3 regions of the Methylovirgula sp. genome follow, and region 1 is predicted to be linked to each of the others. Evidence: riboswitches for the same ligand, from Rfam matches in the RefSeq annotation. Region 1 holds a riboswitch; each other region holds the start of a gene.
What was found. A riboswitch is a leader RNA that binds a small molecule or an ion and turns the genes downstream of it on or off. The one in region 1 is predicted to bind cobalamin.
Positions count from the first base shown of each region.

Region 1 (10,585 bases):
AAAGGACGCTCTTTTCCGTGACCGAAACGCGGACCGAACCCCGGGGCACGAGGCCGCAGCGCCATGCCTCATCAAAACTCGCATACCGCACTTGAATGTCGCCCCGCTTGATGACAAGAGAGCGGCGATCGTCCTCCAGCCCCGTATCTCCATGTCGCGATTTGTCACTCTCGCCGCGCGGGGCCGTAGCGCGCTGCCCAACATCTTCGATTTGATCGCTTTCGCGCTGATTTTCGGCGTCTTTATCGCAATTGTCCACGGCTCGCGGGGCATGACGCTGCCGCTCCAGGCGCCGCAATCCACGAACATTTCGCTCGATTACGCCAACCTGCCCTATTACGCGCTGCGCACGACCTTGCGAATGTTCGCGGCGATGATCGCCTCGCTCATCTTCACATTCACCTATGCCACGTTCGCGGCCAAGAGCCGGCGCGCCGAACGGTTCATGATCCCCCTGCTCGACGTGCTGCAATCGGTGCCGATCCTCGGTTTTCTGTCCTTTACGGTGACCTTTTTCCTCGGTCTGTTCCCCGGCTCGATACTGGGCGCGGAATGCGCGGCGATCTTCGCGATTTTTACGAGTCAGGCCTGGAACATGGCCTTCTCTTTCTTTCAATCGCTACGCACGGTTCCGAAAGAATTGAGCGAGGTGGCGGACAGCTTCCGGCTGTCGCCCTGGCAGAAGTTCTGGCAGCTCGAAACGCCTTTCGCGATGCCCGGCCTCATCTGGAACATGATGGTATCCATGTCCGGCGGCTGGTTCTTCGTCGTCGCGTCGGAGGCGATATCGGTCGGTAATACGACGATTACGCTGCCCGGCGTCGGCTCCTATCTCGCATTGGCGATCGACCATAAACGGATCGATGCCGTTGTCGCGGCTATCGTCGTGATGCTCGTCGTCATCATCGCTTACGACCAATTGCTCTTCCGGCCGTTGGTGGCCTTCGGCGGCCGCTTCCGTTTCGAACTTTCCGCGTCGCAGGAAGAAGAACGTTCCTGGGTTATTCAGCTTTTTCGTCGCACCAAATGGCTGCGGACCGTGACCGATGTACCGGCGCACATTTTCCAGAACATTGCGCTTTGGCGGCTCGATCTGCCGATCAAAACCGATCTTAGCCCGCAAGCCAGCGAATGGCGCGAACGCATCCTCGATTTCGTCTCCATCGTCCTCGGCGGCGCGGCTGGCATTTACACGCTCTGGCTTGTCATCCATTTCGTCGCAAACTCGCTTACACCGACGGACATCTTGCACGCCTTTGTGCTGACCTGTTTCACTTTGATCCGCGTGCTGCTTCTGATCCTGCTCGCATCGCTCGTCTGGGTGCCTCTGGGCATTTTGATCGGGCTTAATCCACGGCTGGCGGAACGCGTTCAGCCTCTGACGCAGTTCCTCGCCGCCTTCCCGGCGAACGTCCTTTTCCCGATTGCCGTCGTGCTGATCGTCCGTTGGGCGCTCAATCCTGACATCTGGCTGAGCTTCCTCATCGTCTTCGGCACGCAATGGTACATTCTGTTCAATGTCGTCGGCGGTGCGAGTGCTTTCCCGAATGATCTGCGCGAAGCGGCAGCGGCCTTTCACGTCCGCGGTTGGGACTGGTGGACGAAGGTGATGCTGCCCGCCGTGTTCCCCTATTATGTCACCGGCGCGCTGACGGCTTCGGGGGGCTCGTGGAACGCGGCCATCGTTGCCGAATATGTCAAATGGGGCAAAGAAACCGTGACGGCGCACGGCATCGGCGCTTATATCGCCAAGGCAACGGAAGCCGGCGATTATCCGCGCATCGTGCTCGGCGTCGCCATGATGTCGATTTTCGTCATTTGTCTGAATCGCTTTTTCTGGCGTCCGCTCTCGCGCTTTGCCGAGCGGCGCCTGCAGCTTTCGTGAGGCCTCTTATGCTTGACGCGCGAAGCAAGCCCATCCTTGAAGTCAAGAACGTTAGCCAAAGCTATCGCACCGGCGCGGGCGAGGCCGGTGCGCAGGTTCTCGATAATGTCTCGATGAACCTGACCGAGGGCGAGATCGTCGGCCTGCTGGGACGTTCGGGTTCGGGAAAGTCGTCGCTTTTGCGCATCATTTCCGGACTTGCGCGCCCGACAGATGGCGAGGTCTTTTTCCGCGAGAAGCCCGTAACGGGGCCTTACGATTCCGTTTCGATGGTGTTCCAGAGCGCGGCATTGTTTCCGTGGCTCTCGATCCTCGCCAATGTGGAACTCGGTCTGCGCGCCAAGAAAGTACCGGAAGCCGAAGCACGGCCGCGCGCGTTGAAGGCGATCGACGTCATCGGCCTCGACGGCTTCGAATCCGCCTTTCCGAAAGAACTCTCCGGCGGTATGCGCCAGCGCGTCGGCTTCGCCCGCGCGCTCGTCGTCAACCCGACAATCCTCTTGATGGATGAGCCGTTCTCGGCGCTCGATGTCTTGACCGCCGAGACTTTGCGCACCGACTTGCTCGATCTCTGGGTCGAAGGTCGCATCCCCATCAAATCGATTTTGATGGTGACGCATAACATCGAGGAGGCGGTGCTGATGTGCAATCGCATCCTCGTGTTGTCGTCCAACCCCGGCCGCATCGCCGAAGAGATTCATGTCCATCTGCCCTACCCCCGCAATCGCCTTGCGCCGGAATTCCGCCAATTGGTCGATCGGATTTACGCGCTCATGACGCGGCGCCAGACAGCGGAGCCAACGACGCTCGGCCGCGACGGCACGTTCCCCGGCCTCGGTCTCGGCATGGCGCTGCCGGAAGTTTCGACCAACACCATGGCCGGTCTGATGGAGACGCTGGCCGCGCCGCCCTATAGCGGCCACGCCGACCTGCCGCCCCTCGCCGATTCTTTGCAGATGGCGATCGATGATCTCTTTCCCGTCGGCGAAACCTTGCAGCTCCTGCGCTTCGCCGAATTCGCCGAAGGCGACATCAAGCTGACGCCAGCGGGGGTGCGCTTCGCCGACTTGGATGTCGATGCGCGCAAGAAGCTCTTCGGCGATCATCTGCTCGCCTATGTGCCGCTGGCGACGCGCATCCGCAATGTGCTCGACGAGCGCCCGACACATTGGGCGCGGGCGGCGCGCTTTCTCGAAGAACTCGAAGATTACATGTCCGAGGAATATGCCGAGCGGACGTTGAAGAGCATCATCACCTGGGGCCGTTACGGCGAAATTTTCGCTTACGACGAGACCTCGGAAACCTTCTCGCTCGAAAACCCTGGCGAAACTACTTAAGCCCGAACCACAGCGTGGCAAACGTCAGGAACGAGCCGTAACCGACGCAATCGGTCACCGTCGTCACGAAGGCGCCGGACGATACGGCGGGATCGATCTTGAATCTGTGCAACGCCAGCGGGATCAGGATTCCGCCGAGCGCGCCGGCCAGCAGATTGGTCACCATCGCGAACGCGATGACGATGCCAAGTCCGGTGAGACCAAACCAGAATAAAGCGCCGATCCCCGTGATGATTCCAAACATCGCGCCGTTTAATCCGCCGACGATGACCTCGCGGACGATGACGCGCCAGGTGTTGAGTTTGGTCAGTTGCCGCGTCGCCAGCGCCCGCACGACGACGGTCATGGTCTGCGTCGCCGCATTGCCGCCCTGGCTTGCGACGATCGGCGCAAGAACCGCGAGCGCCACCATCTTTTGCAATTGATTTTGGAAGATGCCGAGCACCGACGAGGCGATGAAGGCGGTGATAAGATTGACGAAGAGCCAGAGGAATCGGCTTCTCGCCGTCCACCAGATCGAGTCCGATAATTCTTCCGATGCCGAAACGCCGCCGAGCGCCTTGATCTCTTCGTCGGCTTCTTCGCGGATGACGTCGACAATATCATCGATGGTGATGACGCCGACGAGCCTGTCGGCCTCATCAACAACGGCGGCGGATACAAGATTGTAGCGCTGAAACAGCCGCGCAACTTCTTCACGATCTTCATCGACGTTCACGCGCCGCCGATCCTGATCAAGGACATCACTTAGTTGCGCACGCGCGTTGACGCGCAATAATTGGTCGAGAAAAACGTTTCCGATCAGGTGATGACCTGGATCGACGACGAAGATTTCAAAGAATGCTTCAGGCAGATCTTCTTCGGGCGCATCACGCAGAAAATCGATCATCTGCCCCGCCGTCCAGAAGGGCGGCGCCGTCACCAGCGTCGTTTGCATCAGGCGACCGGCTGAATCTTCCGGATATTCGAGACTGCGTTGTAGTGCGACGCGCTCGACCGCCGGCATCGCTTGCAGGATTTCGCTCTGCTCCTGCGGCTCGAAATCTTCGAGCAGCACAAGCGCGTCGTCTGCCTCAAGTTCCGACATGCCTTCGGCGACGGTTTCTGTCGGCAGTTCTTCGAAAATCTGATCGCGGATGTTGGAGTCAAGTTCGGTCAGCGCCGCGAAATCGAAATCGCTGCCCATAAGCTCGATCAGCTTCGGCCGCGCCTCGCTGGGCAGATTTTCGATGAGCGTCGCGAGATCTGCCTCGTGCAACTCGCCTGCGAGACGGCGGACTTCGACCGGGTCTTCCGCCGCGACCGCATCGGCGACATCGGCAACGAATTCCGGCCGGATGACACCCTCGTCATTCTCGTCCGGCGCGATCTCCGCGAGATCGCCTCTTCCAGGCTCGTGATCGAAGTCGGTCATCTGCCAATCCTGACTCGCGCTCTATCGCCTGGCGGTTCATAAGGAGCCCGTTTCAGGAAGGCAAACCATGCTTTGCAAATTGGCGCGGCAATCCGGCGCCGCGGCCTTGATATTCGCTCTTGCCACCGTGAGCGCCACGGCGGCCGGCTGTGGACCCGACAAGCTTGGGACCGAGCGCACGCTGACGCTTTCGACCAATGGCGGCTTTGCGATCGGATTGCAGACCTATCCACGAACGCTCGCACTTGCCGATCACGAGGTCGTGCTGACATTCGACGATGGCCCCAGGCCGACGACAACGCCCCGCGTGCTCGATGCTTTGGCCAAGGAATGCGTCGAGGCAACGTTCTTCCTCATCGGCCGCAACGCGCAGGCCTATCCGGCGCTGGCGCGGCGCGAGGTCGCTGACGGCCATTCGATTGGCAATCATACGTTTTCGCATCCCGGCGGAACGCTGCGCTTGATGCGCGATGCCGCCGCCCGCGCCGATATCGACCACGGCTTCGCCGCCGATGAGCAGGCCGCATATGGCAGCGTCGGGGGTCAGATCAAATTCTTTCGCTTTCCGGGCTTTGCCGATACGCCAGCGCTCGTGAGCTGGCTTGAGAGCCGAAACATCGGCGTCTTCGGCTCCGATTTCTGGGCTTCGGACTGGCTTTTATTGACGCCGCAGGCCGAACTTGATCTTGTGCTGAAGCGGCTCGACCGCGCCAGGCGCGGCATTTTGCTGATGCACGATTCCCGCGCTTCGACGGCGGAAATGCTGCCGCAGCTTTTGCGCGCCTTGAAGCAGCGCGGCTACAAGATCGTGCATATCGCGCCCGGCCCCGACACGCCGGCGTTTCGCGCGGCGCCGCCCAGTTGGCGATCGGAGACCGAAGAGATTTTGGCGAAGATCATTCCAAGACTGGCCGGGCATAAAGTGCCCGGCACACACGAAGCGCAGACGCACACAACGCGCCTGCCGGAGCCTTAAAAGTCTAACGCCAAGCGGGATTGGCGTTGCCGCTGAACCGATGCAGGCGGCCGACAGAATCCCGCTCGGTCAAGGCGCCAAACACGAAGCCCAATGTCGCCCACATGATCGCCTGCATGGCAAGTGAATCGATGCGGAAGTGCCAGAGCACGACGGCCGGGAAATCGCTGGGGACTTCGTTGATCGGTGGCAAGAGCGCAGCGACGACAATCACGGCGACAATGTAGACGCCTGATGCGATCAACGCGGCCGTCCACGCCCCGTGTTTGGGTGCGAGGCGCTTGCGCAGGATCGCCGCGCCGACCATGGCCGCCACCGACAGGGCCATCATCGCAAAATAAAGCCCCGTGCGAATCCCGATCGTATCCGGGTGACCCACCGACGGCGGATTGGACGGGTATTTGAGATTCGGCACGATGTAGAGGCTGACAATGCCCGTCAGCCCCAGCAACGCCGCGACGGCGCGCGGACCGAGACCGCTGACGCGGCCGTAAGCAAACGCGAACACCAATGCGAACAGACCGCCGAACGCCGTGCAATAGGTCATGACGCCGGTGAGCAGGCCCCAACTCGCCTGCATCGGACGGCTGACAAGCTCCGGCTCTTCCATATCGTGAATGCCCTTGGCGAGATCGGCCTTCATCTTCGCCTCGTCCATCGCGCTTTCAAACGCGATGGCACGATCGACCTGTGGCTCGCCGAAAACCTTGGCGAACGTGAATACAAGAAGTCCCGCGAGGAAGCCGACAAGCATTCCCCGCACGAGAAGTGCGCTGACCATTGGAGACCCCTCTTAGTGGCAGGGGAAACCGAGAAGATGGCGGCTGTCGTGCACCCATTCGTGCACATACATGCCCTTGAAGATGGAGGTCGCCCCCTCTTCAGCGCCAACAAAATAGATGGCGAGCAGCATGAGTGCGCCGAAGATAAGCCACGGCAAAATCTCGCGAACCGGGATGGGCGCAGTCGTTGAACCGATTGTAATATCTGACATGATCACTCCCTGGGGATCCAGCGCCCCGATGAATGGATTGCTACGGCGAGGGTCTGACTTTCGATCACGGAAAATTCCGCTTTCGATTACAGTGGCGCGACCGTGCTGGACTTTCACCAGCTTCCACGTCCGTAGTCGCGCGGACGATAATGCGCTGAAGCCCGCTCTGTCAAACGGACAAGGGAAATGAGCTTGCGTCTCACATTCATTGCGCATGGCGCGACAAAGGCGACCCGTGCAGCGCTTTTTCCGTGCGATGAACCATTGGAGGCCGCAAGCGCAACAAAGGCGGCCGCACTCGCACCGCGCATAGGGCGCTCGGATGCTGCCTGGACAAGCCCCGCCCTGCGGGCCGTCCAGACAGCGGAGGCTTTAGGCCTCGCCGCCGAAGTCGATCCGTTGCTCGCGGATATCGATCTTGGAGATTGGGCTGGCAAATCCCTTGAGGAATTGGAAGCTGCCGATGCGGCTGGTCTCGCGCAATGGATAGAAGACCCGTCCGCCGCGCCACACGGCGGCGAATCTGTCACGCACTTGCTGACGAGAATTGCAAACTGGTTGGATAAAATCGGCGAAGGCGATGATCGAATCATCGCCGTGACCCACGCTTCTGTCATTCGCGCCGCCGCAATCGTCGCGCTCGACGCCAATCCAAAATCCTTTTGGCGAATCGATATCGCACCGCTCAGCTTTTCGCGTTTCCAGGCGCGTGGCGGCCGCTGGACAGTGCATAGCCTGAACGCCAGCGTTGACTGACTCTGATCAGCCTGACGCATCGCAGTATCGACATCCGCTTTGTGTGGCGGGGCACGCGCCGTCGGCCCTTCGCCTTGACCGCTACGACGATTGCTTCTCAAATCCCGCCGCCGGCAAGAACCGGAAAAAAGGGGAGAATGAAATGTCTGCTTTAGGACTCGTCGTTGAACTTGTCGCCGGCGCGATCGGCGGCAATGGTGTTGCCTCAGTCGCCAAGAACCTCAACTTGGGAACGCTGGGCAATTCGCTTGTCGGCGCCATCGGCGGCGCGGCCGGCACGTCCTTCCTCGGGATCATCATCCCGGCGCTGGAGAACGTCGGTCATGCGGATATCGGGACATTGGCGAGCCAAGCGGTCGGCGGCGGCGTCCTCGGCGCCGTGCTGACGGCGATCGTCGCGGCCATCCGCAACGCCAGTTCCGGTGCGCCCGCAGCCTAACCCTGCTTCAATCGATTTTTGTCTGAAAAATCAGGCCGAAAGCTAGTCGCCCATGCGGCCAAGAGGACGACGCAAAGTCCCGTGCAAGGTCCGATAGCGTTCTCGGGGTGTGCCAACTGCCTGTTGCACAGCCCGAGCGAAGCCTTATCCTGCTGCCCAGCGACCCGGCTCCTCGGCAAATTGCGGTCGAGAGTCTCTAATCGGCGACTCTTTGAGCCGTGATAATTTTGCGGCACCTATGGCCCAGCATCGCCCCACTCTGGGTTTTTGGCTGTTCACGGGTATCGCCGCGACAGCAGGCGTCGCATGCCTCTTGTTCGCGATAGACTCTTCAAGAGGCGACAAAGAAGCGGTCACGCAGAGCGATCCAGAGACACTTTGCGCTGAGAATTGGAAAATGTGTCGAGATAACGCCGATCTCGTCAACTATAGTTCAAAGGCTGACGATGCGAGGCATGCCTGCATTGCTGCCGTGAATGAGACCGGAAAATATGCCCACCCGAAATGGTGCAGTGGTTGGTTGTGCGAGGATTTCGCCAACTATGAAACAGGTACGAATGCACCGGATGACGGGTTGATCACTTTGATAGACGATCATGTCCAAATGCAAAATGGATTCGGTGCATGGGTCCGCTCTACCGCCTATTGCACGTACAACATCAGAACAGAGAAGATCGTCACCCTGAACATCGGCACAAATTAGCCGGTTTCAGGCTGGTCTCCCGCATTGCTTGGCGCAGGTTGAAGGAACGCGAGCGCCGCGCGTTTAGCGGAACTCGGCTGCTCCAAAGGGGAGATCGCAGCCATCACCGGCCATCCGGCCCCCAACCAGAATCAAAATTTACGCCCGCGGTGCGTGACGCAGGCTTATGGCAGCAAGTGCCATGGCCAAGCTCGCAGACACACTAAGCTCAATGAAAGAACCACGAACAAAAGTGTGCCGCGTAGCTTTTAGCTAAGACGAAGATGAAATAAATCGCTCTAAAATCAACGAGACTAAAATGAAATGGTGCGGCCAAGAGGACTCGAACCTCCACGGGTCTCCCCACTAGCACCTCAAGCTAGCGCGTCTACCAATTCCGCCATGGCCGCGGAAGGCCGGTGATCTAACAAACCCCCCCTGCTCTGACAAGGCTGGCGGGGACTTTTCCTGCCCTAGGGCGCTTGATTTTGCGTCGCCACGGCTCAAATTGCGCGAAAGACTTGTTTTATCTCCGTCGCGTGCGGAATTCGCGGCGCTTTCGAGCGACAAAGCATGAGCAGACCGCTTCCCCGTCAGGACATCGTCCGGAGTTTACGGAATCCCGTAAGCGGCCGGGTCGAATGGCGCGTGCTTGACGGGCTCACCAGCTACGACGATGCGCTGGCGATAATGGAAGGGCGTGTCGCGGCAATTGCGGCGGGAGAAGCCGCGGAGCAAGTGCTACTGCTCCAACATCCGCCGCTTTACACCGCGGGAACGTCGGCCGTCTCGTCAGCGGACGACCTGCTCCGCTTTCCGCTTCATAAAACCGGCCGTGGCGGCCAGATCACCTATCATGGGCCCGGTCAGCGGGTCGTCTATGTGATGCTCGATCTCGGCCGGCGCGGGCCGGATGTTCGTGCCTTCGTCGCCGCGCTGGAAGACTGGATCATCGCGGCGCTGGCGCATTTTGGCGTGCATGGGGCGCGGCGGGAGGATCGCGTTGGCGTCTGGGTTGCGCGCCCGGATAAGCCGCCCGGCGTAAATGGCGAACCCGCCGAAGACAAGATCGCCGCGATCGGCATCCGCGTGCGCCGCTGGGTGACCTTTCACGGCATCTCGTTGAATATCGCGCCGGAGCTTTCCCATTATGCCGCCATCACGCCCTGCGGCATTGCCGCCTCGCACCTCGGCCTCACCAGCCTGCGCGACCTCGGCGTGCCAGCGACACTGGCGGAGGTCGATGAAACTCTCCGCCGGACATTTGAAGCAACCTTCGGCGCCGCCCGCTGAATTTAGGCTGCTTTCAGCACTGAGGTTTCCTGCAACGCCTTGTCGAGCGCCGCCTGGCGCGCGTCGGGGCCGAGCTGGACGCCTTCGGCGACGATGAATTGCAGATTGGTGATGCCAACAAAAGAGAAGACCGAGCGCAGATAAGTCTCCACATGTTCAAGCGCGGCTGTCGGCTGGTCCGAACCGTAAAGATTGCCACGCGAAATAGCGATGATCACCCGCTTGCCGGGGATAAGGCCCTTCACGCCCTCGGGACCATAGCTGAAGGTCTTGCCCGGAACGATGACTCGGTCGATCCAAGCCTTGAGCTGGCTAGGGACGCCAAAATTATACATCGGCGCGCCGATCACGACGATATCGGCAGCCAGGAATTCGTCGAGAATAGCGTCGCTCGTCGCGCGGCCGGCGGCAAATTCCGGTGCGTCGCCGGCCAGGGCCGAAATCGGATGCGACGAGGGGAAATTGACTGGCGTGATATGATCCAGCGCGGCGCCGATGATATCGCGCTCGATGACCTGCAGGCCCGGATGCGTCTGGCGCAGGCGCTCGACGACAGCAGCAGTGATCACCCGGCTCACGGAATTCGGAGCGGTGATGCTCGAATCAATTTGTAGCAGTTTCATAGTCCACCTCGGTATTTGTTTGTAACCTGGACTAATTACGGTACTGCTGCTAAACCCCGCAAGGAGGCACATTTTTGGGTGTTGCAGACATGGACGTGACTATCGAACCGCCCGCCGTAGATCATTCCGACTGTCGCCGGGTGAGCCAGCTTCTCGCCCGCGTCGGCGATAAGTGGAGTGTGCTTA
Region 1 covers NZ_JBBCGP010000001.1:2,925,497-2,936,081, reverse strand. The annotation lists gene WDN02_RS14250 (ABC transporter permease subunit) at 152-1,885, shown strand; gene WDN02_RS14245 (nitrate/sulfonate/bicarbonate ABC transporter ATP-binding protein) at 1,894-3,222, shown strand; gene mgtE (magnesium transporter) at 3,215-4,636, opposite strand; gene WDN02_RS14235 (polysaccharide deacetylase family protein) at 4,704-5,612, shown strand; gene WDN02_RS14230 (CbtA family protein) at 5,617-6,393, opposite strand; gene WDN02_RS14225 (CbtB-domain containing protein) at 6,406-6,606, opposite strand; cobalamin riboswitch at 6,633-6,770, opposite strand; gene WDN02_RS14220 (histidine phosphatase family protein) at 6,793-7,362, shown strand; gene WDN02_RS14215 (hypothetical protein) at 7,505-7,801, shown strand; gene WDN02_RS14210 (hypothetical protein) at 8,013-8,504, shown strand; tRNA gene WDN02_RS14205 (tRNA-Leu) at 8,809-8,893, opposite strand; gene lipB (lipoyl(octanoyl) transferase LipB) at 9,057-9,776, shown strand; gene WDN02_RS14195 (NAD(P)H-dependent oxidoreductase) at 9,779-10,399, opposite strand; gene WDN02_RS14190 (helix-turn-helix domain-containing protein) at 10,489-10,585, shown strand, end outside.

Region 2 (10,585 bases), 2.6 Mb from region 1:
TGAGTGGTTTGATGATTTTATGTCGATCTTTCCGGTCGCGCTGCCTGGGTTTCCGGGCAAGATAGGAGAAGGGTTCGGGAGAATTTTTGGGTCGATGGAAGTTATCGGTGCCGACGGACAGCCCACGGATAAGTTTGGACACGGCTTTGTCAACGAATTCCGCGCTGCCATTTTAGGTAAGCTGATGCGTCGGGCTACGCGCATGGGCGCCAACGAACAAGCTGCGGTATTAGATCGCGTCAACGTTGAGGTGACCGGCCACAGCCTAGGAGCGGCGCTTGCCACGTTATACGTGGCAGCGAACGCACGTGATAGGCAATTGCGTATCTCGCGAATTTATACCTTTGCGTCCCCCTTGGTAGGCAACACTGAATTTGCCGCCGCATTCGAGAACCTGCGCGTGGATTCATGGCGGATTGCAAATCCTTTCGATGTCGTCACCGTGCTTCCGGCGATAGGTTATAGCCACGTCGATAGGTTGGAGCCCGTGAATTCAGGAAATTGGGTCAATAGAACGCCGATCTGCCTTCATTCGATGACTACTTATCTCCATCTGGTCCATCCGCCGATACTGCTCGATAAGTCTTGCGCGTGGGACCCGACTGTTCCTGGTCCAAATATTGGAGGCCACACGTCTTAGGCATCCAATTTCCACAGTGTGTCTTAAAGGCGAAGCCAGGATTCAAATCATTCAGGGCGCCCGTCGCGCTTGAATGCGGAGGCCGTCGCCTTCGCGGATGGGTGACCGGATGCCGCGCGAGTTCCAGAGGCGAAGATCATCAAGCAATTTGGAATTTTGCCGCCCGATCTGTTCGAGGGAAGCGGTGAACGACCTGGTTGACGACAGCGGCGTGCGTAGCGAGCCGCCCCCTCCGTCGGGACAGCGTTATCTCATTCCGTACTCCGTGAAGACGTAGTCTTTGTTCTTCACCAACGTGTGGCAGCCAAACCCACATTTCGCATTGTTATTCTGCGGCGGTTCGTCCGCTGTCGTGGCGAGCCTGAACGTAGAAGATGCGGCGTCATACTCAAACGCGGCCCATCCCCATCCGCCGCTATCCGCAAACCTCTTGCTATCTTTCACCATGAAATCGACGTCATGCTGAGCGCCCGGCACCATTGGCTGACCAGGGTATGAGTCCTGCTTTTTCGGAATCCAATGGATTTTTGCCATCTTCGCGCCGTTCGGGAAACCGTGACCATTGCCAGGCACGCCTTCCTTAAAGGCACCGATCATCGCCGGATTCCCCAAGATCGCGGCGATCTTGCCTCCGTTCTCGCTAATCGCGATCACCGACCAGTCTTCGTAGCCTCTGAACTCGGAGAATGCGAGACCGTTCCGAACTTTGAGGGTGTACTTGTCCTGAGCAGAAATCGCGGCGTCGACCGTCGCGACGGCGATTGCAGCCGAAATGCAGACACTGATCAGCGTAAGCTTTCTCATACCAGCCTCCCAATAATTTAACCTCGAAATGACCCATGTAATAAACCGGTGTAACTGGGAGCAACTCTTGAGGTCATAATCCCTAAAAAGGTATGCGCGGCCGCTTCGCGCAACCCTACACCCGGCGACAAATTCACGAATTCCTCAACGTCATCGGCGCGTCGCGGAATTTGCAGACGTTGCGGTTGGGGTTTTGACGGAACGGAGTACATGAAAATAAACTCGGTGCTCCCAAAGAAGAACCCAGCTGGCAGAACCTTAAGCTTAGTGTATTCTACGCCAATCGTTACGAAGTGGGAGTCCCGCCGATGAAAATCTCCGAAGTTCGCGACAAGGCGTTTGCGATGCCGCTTAACGACCCCGCGTATCCGAAGGGACCCTACAAGTTCTATAACCGCGAGTTCATCATCATCACCTACCGCACAGACATCGAGGCGTTGAAGGAAGTTGTGCCGGAACCACTGGAGGTCGCCGGGGATACGGTCAGCTATGAGTTCATTCGAATGCCGGACTCAACAGGCTTTGGCGACTATACCGAAACCGGCCAAGTTATTCCGGTGCGTTTTCGGGGTGCGGATGGGGACTTGCAAGAGGGCGGCTATGTCCATGCGATGTACCTTGACGACAACTCGCCTATTGCCGGAGGCCGAGAGATCTGGGGTTTTCCAAAAAAGCTCGCGACTCCGAAGATCTCTCATGAGAGCGAGACGCTGGTCTGTACGTTGCACTACGGTTCGGTTCTCTGCGTCAGCGCGTCGATGGGCTACAAGCACCGTGAAATCGATCACGCGCCGCTCCTGAAAGCATTGGCGCGACCCAATTTCATGATCAAAATTATTCCGCACGTGGATTGCACGCCGCGCATTTGCGAGTTGGTAAGATATTACGTTGAAGACGTTACGCTTAAAGGAGCTTGGTCAGGCCCCGGAGCGATTCAACTTTTCGAACACGCACTGTGTGATGTCGCGCGGCTGCCTGTCCGCGGCGTGGTTTCGGCTACGCATTATGTCACCGATCTGACGCTCGGCCTGGGAACCGTTGTGTACGACTACCTGAAATGAAGATTTTGGAGTTCAGAAACGCCCAAAAGCAGAGCCGACGCTAGCAAGCCTACGGCCCGCTTGTGCGATAGCGCACATCTTCAGCCCCCGGCGAAGGTAAGTTCGCCTTGTGGAGCACATCCCCCGCGCCACCAATTCGACCCCGTCGCCTTTGGCTACGGGGTTTTTCTTTATGGTGGCCCCTAAACAAAAATCGGGCTCTATCCGCAGAAAGTCGTTTCAACGAACGCTAATAATTTGCCGTTGCGGGTATTTCGCGTCCTTTAGGGTGCCAACAATCTCATCAGCTTACGATGAGATGAGATCGCCGCGTAGGTGGGGCAGATTACCTTCGCGATGCCCTCCCAGGCGCTTTTGCGTCGAAAAGATTGTAGTTCAGTCTTGGATGAAGGTCGTCGGCAACGGGCGGAATGGCGCTGTGGATTTTACGGCGGGTGTGCGGAGTGCCATCGCGATCCGACGAATCAACCACAATCCTGCGAAAGCCAATGCGTTTGTCTCAAGGATGCGCAGGATTATCGAGGGCGCATAGGCATAAAGCCCGCTTCTCGTCAGCAGCGAAATAAGGAAGAAGCCTCCTTCGTAACACGCAAAGGCAGCAACGAAAGTTGCGAGGACGGTGACGGTCGGATGTAAGCCAGCGCAGCGGCGTTTCGTCCAGAATGCCGTGAGAGTTGCGATGATCCCGACGAACAGAAAGGCCGGCGTCCAAGCGACAGTTGCCGCGTCGTGCGGATAATGCAGCACGGTGAAGCCAAGGATCTGGTTGGCCGCCACGATTCCGATGATAATTAGTAATCCCATTCTGCGGTCAAGCGTTAACGCGCCAAGCGCCGCGAAAGCCACAAGCGGCACCGCGCAGGCGAGGCCAAGGCTAAAAGCGACGCTTGCCGCCATCAGTGTTGCGAGCGAAAGCGGCTGCTGCCATTCGATAGCATAATGTCTGTTTTGCATCATTGTCTCCATTCGATTTCTTTCTATTTCAACGCATCCTAAAACGCGGAGAGCCGCATGCCACCGAAGACACCGATACCCGGACGCAGGAAGCCGAGCGGGTTCTCGTAATGCTCGTTCAGCAGATTATCGATGCGAGCGAAGAGATTTACGTGGTCGTCGACTTTGTAATTCGCCGCGACATTGACGACCACATAACCCGGTGTGAAATCCCCCGGCGCTGTATTTGAATTGTTGCGGTCGAAATCGTCGACCCATTTGCTGACCGCGATCAAAGTGCCGGATAAGGTAAGAGGATCAATCGGCGTCCAGAGCGCGGTGATACTGCCCTTGTCATATGGTCTGCGCTGCAATTCTAGACCGGTCGATTCATCCACCGCGCGCGTGTAGGTGTAATCCGTTCGCAGATGCAGCCGGTCGGTGACCGCCCAGTCGGCAAAGCTTTCGACACCCTGCGTTTCGGCATGGCCGATGTTTACGTAGGTCGTGTCGGTAGAATCGATCAGATTCGTGATGTTGTTGTGGAAATAAGTCGCCCCGAAGCTGAACCTGTCGTGGAATAAAGGCTGCTCGAAACCGGCGTCGTAGCCGGTCGATTCCTCCGGCTGAAGGTTGGGATTGGCGAAGAACAAGAAGGCCGGAGAATTCACGTAGAGTTCGCTCAGTGTCGGTGCCTTGAAACCGGTGCCGTAGCTAGCTTTGAGCTTCGTCTCTGTCTGCGGGACGATGAAAGCTGGCGCAACGCGATAGGTCACGTGACCGCCGAACGTGTCGTAATTGTCGTAGCGGACATTCGAGACGAGGAAGAAGCGATTATAGAAATTTGACTGCAATTCCGCATAGCCGCCAGCGTCATTACGATTTGCATCGACGTCGGGATCGTTCTGGAAGAGCGTTTCGGTCTCGTGGTCGGCACCGAGAACTATCGTTTCGCCCGGCAGTGCCGCGATCACGCTGCGCCAATCGAATTTGAGGCGCTGGCCCTGGTTGATTTCGTTATCGGTGCCGGGGCTGGCATTGAAGCTATTAGAGTCCGAATAATTGATGCCGAGATAATTCTTCAGCCGGTCGTCGAAGAAGGACGTTACCGCTTCGCCGCGGGTGAAAAAGTCGTGGTCAATTTGTAGACTTTGCGTTGACTCCGGAGCTTCCAGCCCGGTTGAAGGGTCGAACCCGTCGCCGGTGAAGAAATACGTGGAATCTGTATAACGGCCGACATAGTTCAGCGTCAGGTGCTCGTTGATGTCGGCGCCCAGCTTGGTCGAGAGGGTCCAATTCTCGTAGGAATCATTGTTACGCTGCTGGCCAGGTGGAAGCTCGTTCAACGGTGTCACCGGCGTGCTGGCCGCGAGATAATGGCTGATGTTGAATGCATAATTGAAGATCGAGTGCGCGCCGCTGGCGTTGAAGGTCTGGTTGGCCGTTCCGAATGAGCCACCCTCGATCGTTCCCGTCACCTTGAGCGGGCCTTGGCCCTTCTTGGTAACGATATTGATGACGCCGCCGATCGCATCCGAGCCGTAAAGGCCGCTCTGCGGCCCGCGCAAGATTTCGATGCGCTCAATGTCACCAGTCAGCAATTGGCCGAAGTCGAAGGAGTCATTGGGATTGCTCGGATCGCTGACGTCGATGCCATCGATCAAAACCTTGACGTGGTTCGAATTTGTCCCGCGAAGAAAGACGGAGGTCTGGCCGCCCGGTCCGCCCGTCTGCACGACATTGAGGCCGGGGACAGTGCTCAGCGCGTCGGGGACGGTGCGGTCTTGCTGCGCCGAGATCTGCTGGCTTGTGATGACGCCGATGCTACTTGCGACATCGCTCTCTGGCGTCGGCACCGTCGTCGGTGACGTCACGAGGACTTCTGGCAGGGATTGCGACTGATCGGCGGCTTGGCCGGTCGCGACCTGCGCCAAGGCAGAGGAGGAAAACGCTAGGGCGATGACGCTTGACGAAACAAAAAGCGCGCGGCGCACCGCCGCGGCGTTGGGTTGGGAGATGAGCATAATGCCTCGCAGCAACGTGACACGTCACTGCGAACCAAAGCGATCAATGCGAGCGATTTAGACGCGCATTCATCCCCCATCAGGACACCCCGCCCAATGTGTTCGCGCGTGACCACGGCGGATGGCAGGTCTCCTGGCTCACGGGTCTTTGCTTTGCGCCGCCTTCCCGGTTGCCCAGTGGCTTAATGGCGTTCAGCTCGCCGCTTACAGTTGCGGGGGCAGCCGCGGCATGGATCTGACGATCGCACCGCGTTCCCTTTTGATCCCCGAAGGGAACCATCACACTTATGATGAAGCTGAAGCCCGAATGCTGTCAAGTTCGATTTGCACAAGTTCGCAGCTTGCGGATGAATGCGTCCACGGCGTAAAGCTCCGCGCCAATATTTTCAGATCAAGCGGTGTCCGAGATGATTCCAAGCCCCTGCATTGGCGTATGCCGCATCCGCCCGTCTTCTGATTTCTGTATTGGTTGCGCGCGCAGCCGCGATGAAATCGCGAGCTGGCTAATCCTGACCGACGACCAAAAGAGCGCCGTTTGGGCGGCGCTGCCAGATCGGCGTGCGCAGATGGAACTTAGCATTTATCATCTCGGCTGGAGCACCGACGATTTACGAGCCTTCATAAGGGACACACTTCGCCCCGACGGCGGAACCTGGGTTTCCGGCGTGAACGGCGCAATCGCGGAATTTTGCATCGGCGCAGACGACGATTTGCGCGTGGAATTGAGCGATCGAACGATCAGTGCGCGCACGCAAAGTGGTGCGATGTCTCTTTCGTTGCAGGATCACGTCGCGGCGCTGGCAGTTGGATCGGCAGAATCCTCAAGCCGCGATGTTGTCGTGCTTGCCGTGCCGCGCGTTCTCACGCGGCAATTCCCCGGCGGCGGTTTAGCGAGCCTCGGAGAAGACACTGAAGCGATCCAACCAGATGAACGCAAGGCAACGCTCTATGATTTCGGTCTCGGGCGTGCCGCGGGCGCATTCTGCATGCGGACGAGTTCAGCAGCTCTCAAGGCGAGTCTCGATGCCTGTTTGGGCGCGGAATGGCAACAGGTGTTGAGCTTGAAGGGCGCGAATATTTTGGCGGAGTCGCCGGTCCGCGTCGTGCGCAATCCGATTGGGCGGATAGAGGTCTATAGCGGAATTCCGCAACCCGGCGGCGTCTCACCTGCAGGTCCGCACACGCATTTCTTGCCTGCTCAAATTGCGGCCGGCGGCGACTTACCTGCCACAATGCATATCCCGAACGCCTACATTCCCTGCGCCATATATTATCCGCCGCTCTCCGACGCGCGGTCGGATCACGACCACTAGCGCGTTTCGACGCTGATCCTCGACTTCAACTCTCAGGCTTCGCGCTTTTACGCGGCTGACCCAAACGGATAACGTTCGTCGGGCCTTGCGGTGAGGCCTCGGACTGGATACGGGCGATGACGCGCGCGAGGTCGGTGGCACTGAAGGGCTTGCGCAATACAATAAACTCATCGCGCGCTTCCTCTGAGCGATTGTTGTAGCCGGTGATGAGGATCATCGGCAAATTCGGATATTTCTCGCGAACCGTCCGCCCGAGGTCCACGCCGTCGATCGAGCCCGCCATGACGATGTCGCTGACGACAACCGAAATGTCCTGCTTTGCGAGGACTTCAAGGGCGAGTTGCGCGTTGCCAGCGATCTGAACCGAAAATCCCAGGTCTTCGATCAGTGAAGCCGTTGCCTCGGCCACGTCCGGATTGTCTTCGACGAGAAGCAATGTTCCGGTAGAGGCCAAATTCTGCGTGATATTCTCATCGCTTTCGCCGCCTCCGGACTTGCTGCGCGGGAGGTAGAGCGTGAAAACAGTTCCCTGCCGCAGTTCGCTCGTGACCGAAATTGCGCCGCCGGATTGGTGCGCGAAGCCTTGCACCTGCGCCAAGCCGAGACCAGTTCCGTTACCCGGACCTTTGGTCGTGAAAAACGGATCGAAAATTTTCTCAAGGACGTCTTGGGGGATCCCGCAGCCAGTATCCGCCACGCTAAGCGCAACGAAGTCACCAGTCAGTTGTTCCGGGGAACTTTTTCCATCCAGCTGCACATTCGCCGCAGAGATTTTAATCTCTCCGCCGTTCGGCGTCGCATCACGGGCATTCAGGACAAGATTGACCAGGGCAAGCTCGAATTCATCGGCATCGATCCGAACAGGCCACACATCCGACAGCAGGCCGAAGACCAGCCTGTAAGACGGCCCCATCGAGCTCTCGACCAACGTCCGCACGGAAGCGAGGCGGGCGGCGATTTCAACAGGGATGGGATTGAGCGTCTGCCGGCGCGAAAAGGTGAGAAGCTGTCGGGTCAGAGACTGACCGCGCCCTGCCGCTGCCTCGATGGCATCTAGCGAACGTTGGCCTTTGGTGTCTTCAGCGGGTACGAACTTTCGAAGCTGACGGATGTGGCCGCTCACGATCATCAGCAAATTGTTGAAATCGTGCGCGACGCCCCCGGTGAGCTGACCGAGCGCTTCCATCTTCTGTGCGCGGTTACGTTCAAATTGCGCTTTCTCGATCGCGAGCTCGTTTTCGCGCCGCTCTGTGACGTCGCGTGTGAGCTTGGCAAAGCCGATGAGAACGCCAGCTTCGTCGCGGATCGCGTCGATAACGACGCTGGCCCAGAAGCGCGAACCATCTTTTCGCAGCCGCCAGCCTTCAGCTTCGAAACGCCCTTCCTGTCCAGCCGTATGCAGGGCGCGCGCCGGGACGCCGGCCGAACGCTCAATTTCCGTATAGAACCGGGAGAAATGGCAACCGATGATTTCCTCGGAAGAATAGCCCTTGATGCGTTGCGCGCCTTTATTCCAGCTCGTGACGATGCCGTTGGGATCGAGCATAAAAAGCGCATAATCCGTCACGCCTTCGACGAGGAGTCGAAACTGGCGTTCACTCTCCCGCAATATATCTTGCGCCACCTTCCGCTCAGTGATGTCGCGTGTGATTTTTGCGAAGCCAATAAGCCGCCCCGCGTTGTCCTTGATTGCATCCATCACGACCGAAGCCCAGAAGCGGCTCCCGTCTTTCCTGTGACGCCAGCCTTCCGACTCGTAGCGACCGATGCGGGCGGCGGTTTCGAGCACATGGACGGGGAGTCCCGACATGCGCTCTTCCTTCGAATAAAATTGGGAAAAGTGCTGGCCGATAATTTCGCTGGCCGAGTAGCCTTTCATGCGTTCCGCGCCGGTATTCCAATTGGTGATGATGCCGTTCGGGTCCAGCATATAAATCGCGTAGTCGGACACGCCGTCCACGAGCAAACGGAAACGGCGCTCACTTTCGAGTAGAGCTTCCTGTGCGGCTTTCCGCTCGGTTACGTCGCGGGTGATTTTCACGAAGCCGATCGGCTCGCCGGCATCGTTACGAATGGTGTCGACGATCGCATTCGCCCAAAACCGTGCGCCGTCCTTGCGAATACGCCAGCCTTCCGCCTCGTAACGACCGTGTCTAGCGGCCTCGCGCAGGATCAGCGATGGCAAACTGTTGGCTTGGTCCTCGGGCGTAAAGAACCGAGAAAAATGCAGCCCGATAACTTCCGATTGGGAGTAACCCTTGATCCGTTCAGCCCCCGGATTCCAGGTGCGGACGAAGCCGTTCTCGTCGAGCATAAAGATGGCGTAATCGGTGATGGCCTCGATAAGAAGCGCAAATCGCCCCGCTTCAGCCAGATCGATAACGCTTTTGTGTTCGCCGATGGGCAAATTTATGTTCCCGATGTTTAAATAGTTTATAGCGATCGGATGGTCGCTTTCCTAAACGTAGCTCACCTTAAAATCCCGCGTTACTCTCAATAACCGCGAGCGATAACTTGAGTTCCATAAGAAATTTAGCATTTAGAGAACCAGGCCGGAGTGGGCTCGCCTTCAAACTTGCACCGCCCACCGGTGACGGTGACGACCCGGCAGAACTTCTTCCCTTCAGCCCACCGCTTCACGAACGGGAGGATTTGCCCTTCCGTGTCGAACTTTGGGATGCGGCCAAGCTTTCGGTCGAGCAAGTCCTGGCGGTTACTGCCAATGGCAGTATCGGCTATGCCGCCTATTTCGGTGCGACCCGAGAATATCCGACGCGCTATATTACACTGCGCCATAAGCATAGAATCTTATCCAGTTGGAACGGGCCGGGGCATTAACTCGATTTATGATTGTTCGCTTCTCCGCTCGGGTGGACGGGTTACGGAAAATGACCGATCGCGAACAAGCCGATGCGAAGCCGATCGAAGCGCCAGTGAGCGGCGAACTGAATGAAGCCGAAGATCTGCCCTATCGCGTCACGCTATGGCTTGAAGAAAACGAGCCTATCGGGAAGGTCCTCGCACGCGCGGCGAGCATTGTGCTGGCACGCGCGATTTATGTCGCGGCCCTCACCGAAAATCCCGGCCGCCGCATTACCTTGAATCGCGGACTGGAGACCATCAGCGATTCTCGGGAGCAATGAGGCCATCGGAGCTTCGAGTAGGTTCCGTCGGATATTAAACAGCTAATAAATGCGGCCTTTGAGCCCGGGGATATCGCCAGCGGCCGGTTTCCTCGCTTCCGATTCGGCGAATATGGTCGCCGGGCCTTTCTTCTGTGAGCGTCGTGGTCTTGTGTGCGGCGATTTAGGGGAGTTTGAGGAAACGGTCCCTCAGCGTAAAGTTCAGGTCCGGCTCGGAGGCTAAGCTTCCGATCGGCAACGTGGCCTTCGGTCTTGCGTTGGGAAATTTCTCTCCCGGGGGCCTGAACTTTGAGCGTCAAGCGGATTTTGGTCGCCAATCGCGGCGAGATCGCCATTCGGGTTTTCCGCGCCGCGACCGAAATGGGAATCGCGACGGTCGCGATTTATACCGAGGAAGACAAGCTCTCCCTGCATCGTTTCAAGGCCGACGAAGCCTACCAGGTCGGTCGCGGCCGCGGCGGCGAGCTTCGACTCGGCCCCTTGGAATCCTACCTTTCGATTGAAGAGGTGCTGCGGGTCGCAGTGACGGCGAAGGTCGATGCGATCCATCCGGGCTATGGGTTCCTTTCGGAAAGTCCGGAGTTCGCCGAAGCCTGTGCGGCGAAAGGCATCGTCTTCATCGGGCCATCGCCAGAAACGATGCGGACGCTCGGCAACAAGGTCGCAG
Region 2 covers NZ_JBBCGP010000001.1:366,431-377,015, reverse strand. The annotation lists gene WDN02_RS01760 (lipase family protein) at 1-640, shown strand, start outside; gene WDN02_RS01755 (cytochrome P460 family protein) at 887-1,444, opposite strand; gene WDN02_RS01750 (acetoacetate decarboxylase) at 1,753-2,505, shown strand; gene WDN02_RS01745 (hypothetical protein) at 2,881-3,462, opposite strand; gene WDN02_RS01740 (TonB-dependent receptor) at 3,498-5,462, opposite strand; cobalamin riboswitch at 5,568-5,758, opposite strand; partial or broken gene WDN02_RS01735 (DUF1289 domain-containing protein) at 5,870-6,010, shown strand; gene WDN02_RS01730 (hypothetical protein) at 6,029-6,775, shown strand; gene WDN02_RS01725 (PAS domain S-box protein) at 6,801-9,182, opposite strand; gene WDN02_RS01720 (hypothetical protein) at 9,592-9,918, shown strand; gene pyc (pyruvate carboxylase) at 10,207-10,585, shown strand, end outside.
Region 2: another riboswitch for cobalamin. It lies ahead of WDN02_RS01740 (TonB-dependent receptor); the one in region 1 lies ahead of WDN02_RS14225 (CbtB-domain containing protein).

Region 3 (10,585 bases), 770 kb from region 1:
GCATGGCGATCATTAATGCGTAAAGCCCGTAATGCGATAGATGCGCTGCAAGCTTCATCGGTTCGGGCAAATTCGGTGGCAGCGCAGGCGCGCCAAAGCGAGCGCGCACGCCGAGCCTGATCAGTGCGAGAGCAAGGATCGCAATGCCGAGCGTTTTATGTGTTGCAAGCAAAGGTACATATTTCGGCATGACGGTCGAGACCATGCCAACGCCAATGAAGAGCATTGCGAGAAGGCAAAGTGCCATCAGCCAGTGCAGCACGCGCTGAAGAACGGTGAAACGCTGACGGTCTGTGCTCATGGGTGCGAACTCGATTGGGTATACGGATAATACTTAGCCTCCGCCGTGCGGGCGTCGTAGGAGACCGCATATGCGGAGGAGCGCGCGGCCGGAAACGGATCATCGGAGACCGTGACGCCGTTTGGCAGGATCGTCGGATCGAAATTGATATCTCGGCAAGGGCCGTCTGCCTCGGCCTCGACCTTCTGCACAACAAGCTCTCCGGCTGTGATCGTTCGGCGTCCCTTCGGCCAGGGCTTGCTCGGGTCGGCTGTCTGATCGCTGGAATCTGCAACGGTCAACGTCAATGTCCAACGCTGCGGTGCCTTGCCGACGCGCTCTGCGATTTCCTGTTCGAGATAATTGGGGCCGCGTTTGCTAAGTTCGGCTTGCGTGATCGGTACGGCTTGCGCCTGTGGACTATATGACCAGCGCACCGCGCGCTTTGCACTCGACTCGTCTGTAAAGATGAAGGAGTCTAAGCTATTATAGGGCTCTTCGGCGTAGCTTCCTGTCCATGGAGTGCTCTTTGCCCAGCCGCCAAAAGCTTTGACTTCCGGATGCGACGCCACAAATGTCCTCATCGCGCTGGGATCTTTGCTTTTCGACGCTAATTGCAGAGCATAAAAACCTTCCACCGTGGCGACGGGAAAGAAGGGTGGGTCGATCATGGCCGAGCGCCAGACTTCGCCGTTCGGTGCTGAAATCTGAAGTCCAAGGCCTCTCACGCGAACCATCGCATCGGCCGCGTTCGCGTTCGGAGTCGCGAGGTTGAAGCGCCCGAGCGCCGGATATTGCCCGCGGGTGAATATCTGCGATGAAGAGAGTACCGCGCCGTTGCCGTTCGAGTCGAACACGCCAGTAAAACAAATTCCCTTTGCGTGGTTACGCCGATGCCCGAGCGCGGGGCCGCCAGGCGGGGCTAAAGCGGCGATGATTTTACGAGCGGTGAGACGGTCGGGGGATAGCCAGCCCGCCGTATAAGCGAAGGCGCCAGCACTCGCCGCGATAATCACGGCGATGAGCGCGAATGAGCCGAGAGGCAATGGAGAGGATCGGCTCGGAACGGACAATGCTCTACTCCAGAAAAATACTTGCCGAACATGCAATGCGCGTTACACGAATTCAACCATAACATTTTAAAATCCATGTCATGCCCCTTCGAATACGGTCAATCCTGCATCGGCACTTATTCATCACCAGTCTCGGCAAGCTTGACCGCACGGTATCCGATCGGCATTTAGCGGACGTCGTCATGTCGATTTCGCCAACCGGACATAAGAATGACGTTCACGAGTACGTTTGGTCTCACGGCGGCGGTACTCGCGCTTGAAGCGATCTTCGGCTATCCGGCATTTTTATTGCGCGTGATCGGCCATCCAATCATGTGGATCGGCGTGTTGATTGGTGCGACGGAATCGCGGCTCAATCGGCAATCTACAAACGCGCAAATTCAAAAGCTCTCTGGCGTTGTTGCTTTGGTCTTCTGGCTGGCTTGCGTCGGAATTTGTGGCGTCGTCGTCACGCGGCTGCTCGGCACGTCAATCTTCGGCGAACTAGTGCTCGCGCTCCTCGCAACGAGCTTGCTGGCGCAACGCTCTCTCCACGATCATGTGCGAGCCGTCGCCACAGCGTTGGAGCGCGAGGGGGTTGAACCGGCGCGCGCGGCGGTCGGCCGGATTGTCGGGCGCAATGCGGCTGACCTCGATGAAGCGGGCATTGCACGGGCCGCGATCGAAAGTCTCGCCGAGAATTTCTCCGATGGCGTCGTTGCGCCGGCGTTCTGGCTCGCTGTTGGCGGTCTCACCGGCGCGATGCTCTATAAGACAATCAACACTGCCGACAGCATGGTCGGGCATCGCACGCCACGCTTTGCAAATTTTGGCTGGGGGTCGGCGCGGCTCGACGATCTTGTCAATCTTCCAGCGGCACGGCTTGCGGCATTGCTTTTCGCCGCTGCCGCTGTCTTTGGCGGGTTTGCGTCCGCGCGCGAGGTTTGGCGTGCTACGCGGCGCGACGCACCCAAGCATCTGTCGCCCAATGCCGGATGGCCGGAGACAGCGATGGCCGGGGCTCTCGGCCTCAAGCTCGGCGGTCCGCGAGTCTATGGCGAAAATGTCGTTGATGGCGCCTTCATGGGCGATGGCCGTTGTGACGCGAATGCCAAAGATATTTTCCGCGCGCTCGAATTGTTTCGACGTGCCGCCGCGATTCAGATTTGTTGCTATGCGGCGCTGGCACTCGTCTTCATTTGGCGAGGCTGAGCAAAAGATCGAGATCAAGGTGAGTTTCGAGATGCGTGGCAAGGCCGTCGAGCGTTCGCTCGATCTGGTCTTCATAGGCGAGATCGGAGCCATTGCCGCCCAGCGACGTGATCCATGCGCGGCGTTGATGATCGTCGGCAAAAAGGCCATGGACATAGGTGCCGGCGACGAGGCCGCTCGCTGAACGCGCGCCTTCAACGCGGCCGTCATCAAGTCTGTGCATCGGGCACATACAATCCGGTCCATAAGTTTGGCCGATGTGCATTTCATAGCCTTTGAACGGCGCGCCGTCCGCCGTGTCATGACCGGCGACAGCCAAAAGCGCCTTGTCGCCGCCGAGCACGGTCTCGACATCGAGCAGGCCGAGGCCTAGCGTTTCGCCGGGTGCGCCTTCAATACCGTCCGGGTCGGCAATCCGCCGCCCAAGCAATTGAAAGCCGCCGCAGAGGCCGAGAACTTTACCGCCGCGCCGCACATGCGCCTTGATATCGATGTCCCAGCCTTCTGCGACGAGCGCATCCATGTCGGCGCGCGTCGCTTTCGATCCTGGCAGGATGATCAGGTCGGCATCGCCGGGGAGGGGCGTGCCATGCCGCATCATCATGAAATTGATGTTAGGCTCCGCAGCGAGCGGATCGAGATCGTCGAAATTCGCGATATGCGGCAGAACCGGCGTCACGATCTTGAGCGGCCGGTTTTTGCCGCTTGGCATAAAACGTTGGTGCGGAACACTGTCCTCGGCAGGCAGAAGGGCAGCATCGGCGAAATAAGGAATGAGTCCGAGTGCCGGCCAACCTGAATAGGTTTCGATGTCGCGCATCCCGGCTTCGAAGAGCGTCGGATCGCCGCGAAATTTATTGACGATGAAGCCCCGGATCAGCGCCGCATCGTCGGCATCGAGCACCGCTTTCGTGCCAGCGATCTGGGCGATGACGCCGCCGCGGTCGATGTCACCTATGAGAACGACGGGACAATCTACAGCCCGGGCGAAACCCATGTTTGCGATATCGTTGGCGCGCAGATTGATTTCGGCGGGGCTCCCGGCGCCCTCGACGAGTACCAGATCCGCCGCAGCCGCAAGTGTCGCAAAACTTTCGAGCACGGCGGCGCGCAGTTTTGGTTTCCAAGCCTGATATTCGCGCGCTTTGGCGGTCCCCACGACGCGGCCTTGCACCACGACTTGCGAACCGACATCGCTTTGCGGTTTCAATAAGACAGGATTCATATGCACGCTTGGCGCAAGCCCCGCCGCGCGCGCCTGCAAAGCCTGCGCCCGGCCGATCTCGCCGCCGTCTGCCGTCACGGCGGCATTGTTGGACATGTTTTGCGGCTTGAATGGCGTGACCGCGAGTCCGCGTTTGCGATATGCCCGCGCAAGCCCGGCGACGATCAGCGATTTGCCGACGTCAGAGCCCGTGCCCTGAAACATCAGACGTCGCGCTATCATTAAAACTCGATTCCGGCCTGAGCTTTGACGCCCGCCGCGAAATGATGCTTGACCGCATTCATTTCGGTCACGAGATCGGCGGCGTCGATCAGGGTCTGCGGCGCATTACGTCCCGTGACAACGACATGCAGGCCGGGACGCCGCTGGGTCAGCGCCGCGACGACATCATCGACCGGCAGATAATCGTAGCGCAAGGCGACGTTCAGTTCGTCGAGGATGACAAGTCCGATCTGCGGGTCTTCCATCAGCGTTTTCGCCTTCGCCCAGGCGGCTTCGGCGGCGGCGATGTCGCGGGCGCGATCCTGCGTTTCCCAGGTGAAGCCTTCTCCCATCGTGTGCCAGGAGACGAGATCGGCGAAGCGCGTCGCCAAGATGTCGCGTTCGCCCGTCGACCACGCGCCCTTGATGAATTGCACGACACCGACGCGCCATCCATGTCCGATTGCGCGCAGCAGGAGGCCGAAAGCCGCCGTCGATTTGCCTTTGCCACGTCCGGTATGGACGATCAGCAGACCTTTTTCGATCGTCTTTGCGGCGACTTCTTCGTCCTGCGCTTCCTTGCGCTTGCGCATCTTTTCCTTGTGCCGCGCGCCGGAATCAGGCGCATCTTGCGCAATTGTCATGGGAAATCTCCAGCCGCCGCGGCGGAAGGCGCTGTTTTGACAAGGCTGCGGGGCGATGGCAAGGTGCCAAACGACGGTCCTTCTTCGGAAGGAAAACAGGGAATGCGGTCTGAGCGTCTGCTCAAAGCCGCAGCTGCCCCCGCAACTGTGAGCGGCGAGCTTTCGCCCGAAGCCACTGGATTGCCGAAAGGCGATCTGGGAAGGCGGGCGACATATGTGTTGAGCCGCGAGCCAGGAGACCTACCGTCTTCGTTGACCGTTTGCGTCGGGCGGGGTGCCCCGGGCGAATGCTGCAGCCTTTGCTAAGCTGCGTTGCGCTGAAGTGCGCCGGTCCTTTCACCCCACGGAATAGAGCGTTTTCGAGCGAAGTGGATTCCGGTTCGCGTGAAGAAAACGCGTCGAAGCAAAACTGACGCGGAGCATGGAATGGCGGCGCTCGACACGCATAAAATCCCGACAACGATCGTCACCGGCTTTCTGGGCTCCGGCAAGACGACGCTGATCCGCCATCTGCTCGAACGTGCGCAAGGCCGCCGCCTGGCTTTGATCATCAATGAATTCGGCGATGTCGGCGTCGATGGCGAAATCCTGCGCAGCTGCGGTGTCGCGTCATGCCCCGAAGAAAATATTATCGAGCTCGCCAATGGCTGTATCTGCTGCACGGTCGCAGACGATTTCGTGCCTGCCATTGAGGCGTTGCTCGGTCGCGGCGAGAAGCCCGACCACATCATCATCGAGACGTCGGGTCTGGCCCTGCCCAAGCCGCTGGTGAAAGCCTTTGATTGGCCGACCATTCGTTCGCGCCTCACGGTGGATGGTGTGATTGCCGTGGTCGATGGCGCTGCCGTGCTCGCAGGCACATTTGCCGATAATCCGGAAATGATCGCAGCACAGCGCGCCGCCGATCCTTCGCTCGATCACGATAATCCGCTTGAGGAAGTCTTCGAGGATCAACTTCTGTGCGCTGATATGGTCGTGCTCAACAAAAGCGATCTGCTGACAGACGATGAGAAGATGCAGGCGCGTGAACAGATCGCCGCAGTTCTGCCGCGCGCGGTCAAAATTGTTGTCACGAGCGAAGGCAAGGTCGATCCCGAGCTGCTGCTTGGGCTTGAAGCTGCGGCGGAAGACGAGATCGACGCGCGCAAGTCGCATCACGATGACGAGCCCGAGCATGATCACGACGAGTTCGAAAGCTTCGTGCTCAATGTCGGTCCGGTCAGCGATCAGGAGCAATTCATCGCCAGGCTGAGTGCTATCGCCGAGCAGCATGACGTGTTGCGGATGAAAGGCTTTTTCGAGGTCGCGGGCAAGCCGATGCGTCTTCTGGTGCAGGGCGTCGGACGGCGCTTCCGGCAGAATTTCGATCGTCCGTGGCATAAGGACGAATCCCGCCAGGGCCGGCTGGTCGTCATCGGCGAGACGGGGCTTGATCGCGCGGCGATTGCCGCAGCGGTCGGCTGAGCGCCCATGCATCTTCTGCGCACGACGACGCGGACGATCGACGAAGCGGAGAGCGCTGTCGATCTTGGCCAGACGCCGGGCGCGATCGTCTTTTTGTCTTTTTCCGATAGCGATCTCGGGCTCGCCGCGGCGGCGCTGGAAGATCGCCAGACCGCCGATGTACGCCTCGCGTCATTGGCGGCGCTACGCCATCCTTATTCGGTCGATCGTTATATTGAATCTGTCGCGGCTCATGCGCGCTTCGTGCTGGTGCGTCTTCTCGGCGGTCTTGATTATTGGCGTTATGGCGCGCAAGAGCTTGCGGCAGCCGCGCGTCGGCATCGCTTCGATCTCGCTCTCATTTCGGGTGATGGCCGCGCTGACCCGCGGCTCGACGATCTCTCGACGTTGCCCGTCGAAACGCTCCGCGCGATATCAAGCAGCTTCGATTGCGGCGGTCCCGGCAATCTTGCCAATCTTTTTGCCTGGATTGAACGGCGCAGCGAGGGCGAGACAGGCCAATTGCCCGAGCCGCAATCGACGCCAGCCTGCGGGTTTTTCGCCGCCGCCTGCCGATCTGGTGCGAGTGATGCGCCGCTCGCAATCATTGTGTTTTATCGCGCCTATCTTCTCGCCGGGGATGTCGCGCCAATCGTAGCTGTCGCCAATGCTTTGGTCTCGCGTGGCCTGCGCGTCTTGGCGGCGTATGTGCCCAGTCTCAAGGATGGCGAAGCAGGAATCTGGCTTTCCGAGCTTCTGACGAAAGAGAGGCCCGACGTTATTCTGAATTCGACGGCATTCGCCGCGCGCATGGATCAAGCGCACAGCCCGCTTGAATCTGCGGACGCGCCGATCCTGCAAATGATCCATGCCAGCAATTCGCGCGCGTCCTGGGACAGCGATATGCGCGGGCTCGGCGTGGCTGATCTTGCCATGAATGTCGTCCTCCCGGAGCTTGACGGCCGCATCATCACGCGGACGATTTCCTTTAAGGAGGAGACTGAACGCAGCGTGGCGTTACAATTCACGCGCGTCGTTCATCGGCCGGACGCTGCACGGATCGCATTCGTCGCTGATCTTGCCCAAGCATGGGCGCGTTTGCGCCGCACCCCGCGCGGCGGCCGGCGGCTCGCCTGCATATTGTCCGATTATCCGGCCAAGGCCGGGCGTGCGGCCTACGCGGTGGGGCTCGATACGCCCGCGAGCCTTGTCGAGATCGCAACGCAGCTCAGGGCGGCAGGTTACGATATTGAGGCGATCGATGACGGCGACGCGATCGTCCGCACTTTGGCGGAAGGCGCGCCGTGCGAATTCTTATCTCTGGCAATGTATGAAGAAGCATTCGCCGCGCTGCCGGAAACATTGCGCGCCGCAATTATCGCCGCGTGGGGCACACCGGATGCCGATCCGCATGTCGAGCGTGGTGCTTTCCAGTTTCGCGCCATGCGGCTCGGCAAGATGATCGTCGCGATCCAGCCGGATCGTGGCGGCGCGGCGCAACGCAAGGCGGATTATCACGACGCGCGGCTGCCGCCGTCGCATTTCTACGTCGCGTTTTATCTGTGGCTGCGTCACGTCGAGCGGATCGATGCGATGATCCAGCTCGGCACGCATGGCACGCTCGAATGGCTGCCGGGCAAAGCGACGGCGCTGTCTGAATCTTGTGCGCCGGAAGCGCTTCTCGGGCCGGTGCCGCTGATTTATCCGTTCATCGTCAACAATCCCGGCGAGGCAGCGCAAGCCAAACGCCGCGCTGGCGCAGTGATCGTCGGCCATTTGACACCGCCGCTCGGGCCGGCCGGGAGCGCTGGCGATCTTGCGGAATTCGAGGCGCTCTTCGACGAATATGCCTCGGCGCAGCAAATGGACCCGAAACGCGCCGCTTTGCTCGCCGAGACGATTTTGGCGCGCGCCGGCGAAACGGGACTCGCGGCGGAAGGCGGCATCACGCTTGACGCGCCGCAGGAGGAAGCGTTGGCCAAGCTCGACGCATGGCTTTGCGATATCAAGGATATGCGCATCGCAGAAGGTCTGCACACATTTGGGCGGCCGCCAACGTCCATGGCGCGCGTGTTGGCGGACACGCAGGCCGATGCGGCCGACTTAGCGCGGCTCGATGCTTGTGCAGAGCGCGAAATGGCGGGACTTGTTGCTGCGCTGGACGGTCGCTTTGTCGAACCCGGTCCATCGGGCGCTCCGGCGCGCGGGCGGCTCGATGTCTTGCCGACCGGCCGCAATCTCGTGACTATCGATCCGCGCATGGTGCCGACGCGCACGGCGTTCGAGATCGGCAAGCGCGCCGCGGCGGCCGTAATCGCCCGGCATTTGCAGGATCACGGTGACTGGCCACGGCGGCTTGTGATCGATCTTTGGGGTTCGGCGACGATGCGCACCGGCGGCGAGGAGCTGGCACAGATTTTCGCCTATCTCGGTGCGGTTCCAGTCTGGAACGACGCGTCGGGCCGTGTCACCGGCTTCACCATCCTGCCCCCGGCGGCGCTCGATCGTCCACGCATCGACGTGACGTTGCGGCTCTCGGGGCTTTTCCGCGATGTGTTTCCGTCGCAAATCGCGTTGATGGAACAATTGATCGACGCGGTTGCTTCGCTTGACGAAACTGCGGACGATAACCCGCTCGCTGCCACGCGCGCGACGAGTGGCGACATGCGGCGCATTTTCGGTCCCGCCTCCGGCACTTACGGCGTTTCGCTTGGCCGGATGTTGGCAGAAGATGCGGCTGTAGCCGAAAGCGCTCTCGCCGGCGCTTATCTCGCTGACAGCGGCACGGCGCTCGGGCGCGACGAGCGTGCAGCGCCGGATGTGTTCCGCGCACGTGTCGCCAGCGCTGACGCCTTCGTGCATGTCCAGGATTTGCCGGGTCAGGACGTGCTCGATTCGAGCGCCTTCTTCGAACATGAAGGTGGCTTTGCGGCGGCAGCAAAACAAACCGGCGGTCATGCGAGCCTCTATCATCTCGACGCGACACGTACTGAGAGGCCAGTGGTTCGCGCTCTCAGCGAGGAAATTGCCCGCGCGGTGCGCGGCCGCGCGTCCAATCCGAAATGGATCGCGGGCCAGATGCAGCATGGCTATCGCGGCGCGGCGGAAATCGCCGAAACGGTCGATAATCTCTACGGTTTCGCGGTCACGAGCGGCAGCGTGACGCCGCGCCAATTTGATCTCGTCTTTGACGCGACGCTCGGCAACGACGACGTTCTGGCCTTTCTTAAGCAGGCCAATCCGGAAGCGGGAAGGGCGATCGCGCAGAGATTCGATCAGGCGATGCGGCGCGGACTTTGGGCCTGCCGGCGCAATTCTGTCGCGATGCGCCTCGCAAACCTCCTGGAGGCCGCATGAGCGCGCTTCGCAAAGGCTGGTGCCCGAGCGTGCTGCGGCCGATGGCGAGCGGCGACGGGCTGATTGTGCGCGTCAGCATAAAAGACGGGCGCGTTTCGCCCACGATTGCACGAGCGCTGGCCACGCTATCGCGCCGTTTCGGCAATGGACTCCTCGATCTCTCGGCGCGGGCGAATTTGCAATTGCGGGGTGTCAGTGACGCAACGCTCGTGCCTTTGCAGACGGAGCTTCGGGCGCTGGGTGTCGCCGAGGCCGATGGTGAGCCTGCCGTCGCGCGTAATATTATCTCACATCCGCTCGCCGGAATCGATCCGCAAGCCGTCGTTGATACAGGGTCGTGTGTCCGTGTGCTGCGCGATCGGCTGGCGCAGGACCCGATCGTGCACCAGCTTCCGCAAAAATTCGGCTTCGTGATTGATGATGGTGGCGCACTCTCGCTCGCCAATGAAAAGACCGATGTCAGTTTTCTCGCGCAGCGTGGGGCGGACTGCCCTCGCTTTCTCATTCGCCTTGCCGGCCAAATTGCGGGTGAATGCGCGATTGGGGAACTTGCAGATGTCGGTCTGCGCATCGCGCATGCATTTCTGCAACTGCGCGATGAACCTGCGGAACGTATGGCTGCGCTTGTGCGGCGCGTCGGTATCGAGAAAATTATTGCAAGCGCTGGGCTAACCCAAACAGCGCTGATAATCGAAAATCACGCACCGCACCCGATCGGCACGTACCGCGTCGGGGCAAATTGCGTACTCGGCGTGGGTATTCCGTTCGGACGGCTCGACGCGTCCACGCTGAAACGATTGGCGGATCTTGCCGAGGCAAGTGGTGGCGAGATGCGTCTGACGCCCTGGCGCGCAATCCTGATCGTCGGGGCCGATCAACCCGATGCCGCGCGTCTCAGCGATACAGGATTGATCTTCAACGAGGACGATCCTCTGCGGTCTGTCGCCGCCTGTCCGGGGGTGTCCGGTTGCAGCAGCGGGACGACGGCGACACACACGGACGCACGGCGGCTTGCGCCCTTCGCCCGACAATTGCACACACACGGCATTTCTTTGCATGTCTCGGGCTGCGCTAAGGGCTGCGCCCATCCGGCGGCTGTGCCTTTTACGCTGGTCGGCCACGACGGCCGCTATGATCTTGTGCGCGACGGAACGGCGGCCGATAAGCCAAT
Region 3 covers NZ_JBBCGP010000001.1:3,695,180-3,705,764, reverse strand. The annotation lists gene WDN02_RS18075 (cytochrome b) at 1-301, opposite strand, end outside; gene WDN02_RS18070 (catalase family peroxidase) at 298-1,326, opposite strand; gene cbiB (adenosylcobinamide-phosphate synthase CbiB) at 1,564-2,544, shown strand; gene WDN02_RS18060 (cobyric acid synthase) at 2,528-3,991, opposite strand; gene cobO (cob(I)yrinic acid a,c-diamide adenosyltransferase) at 3,991-4,614, opposite strand; cobalamin riboswitch at 4,672-4,877, shown strand; gene cobW (cobalamin biosynthesis protein CobW) at 5,041-6,078, shown strand; gene cobN (cobaltochelatase subunit CobN) at 6,085-9,414, shown strand; gene cobG (precorrin-3B synthase) at 9,411-10,585, shown strand, end outside.
Region 3: another riboswitch for cobalamin. It lies ahead of cobW (cobalamin biosynthesis protein CobW); the one in region 1 lies ahead of WDN02_RS14225 (CbtB-domain containing protein).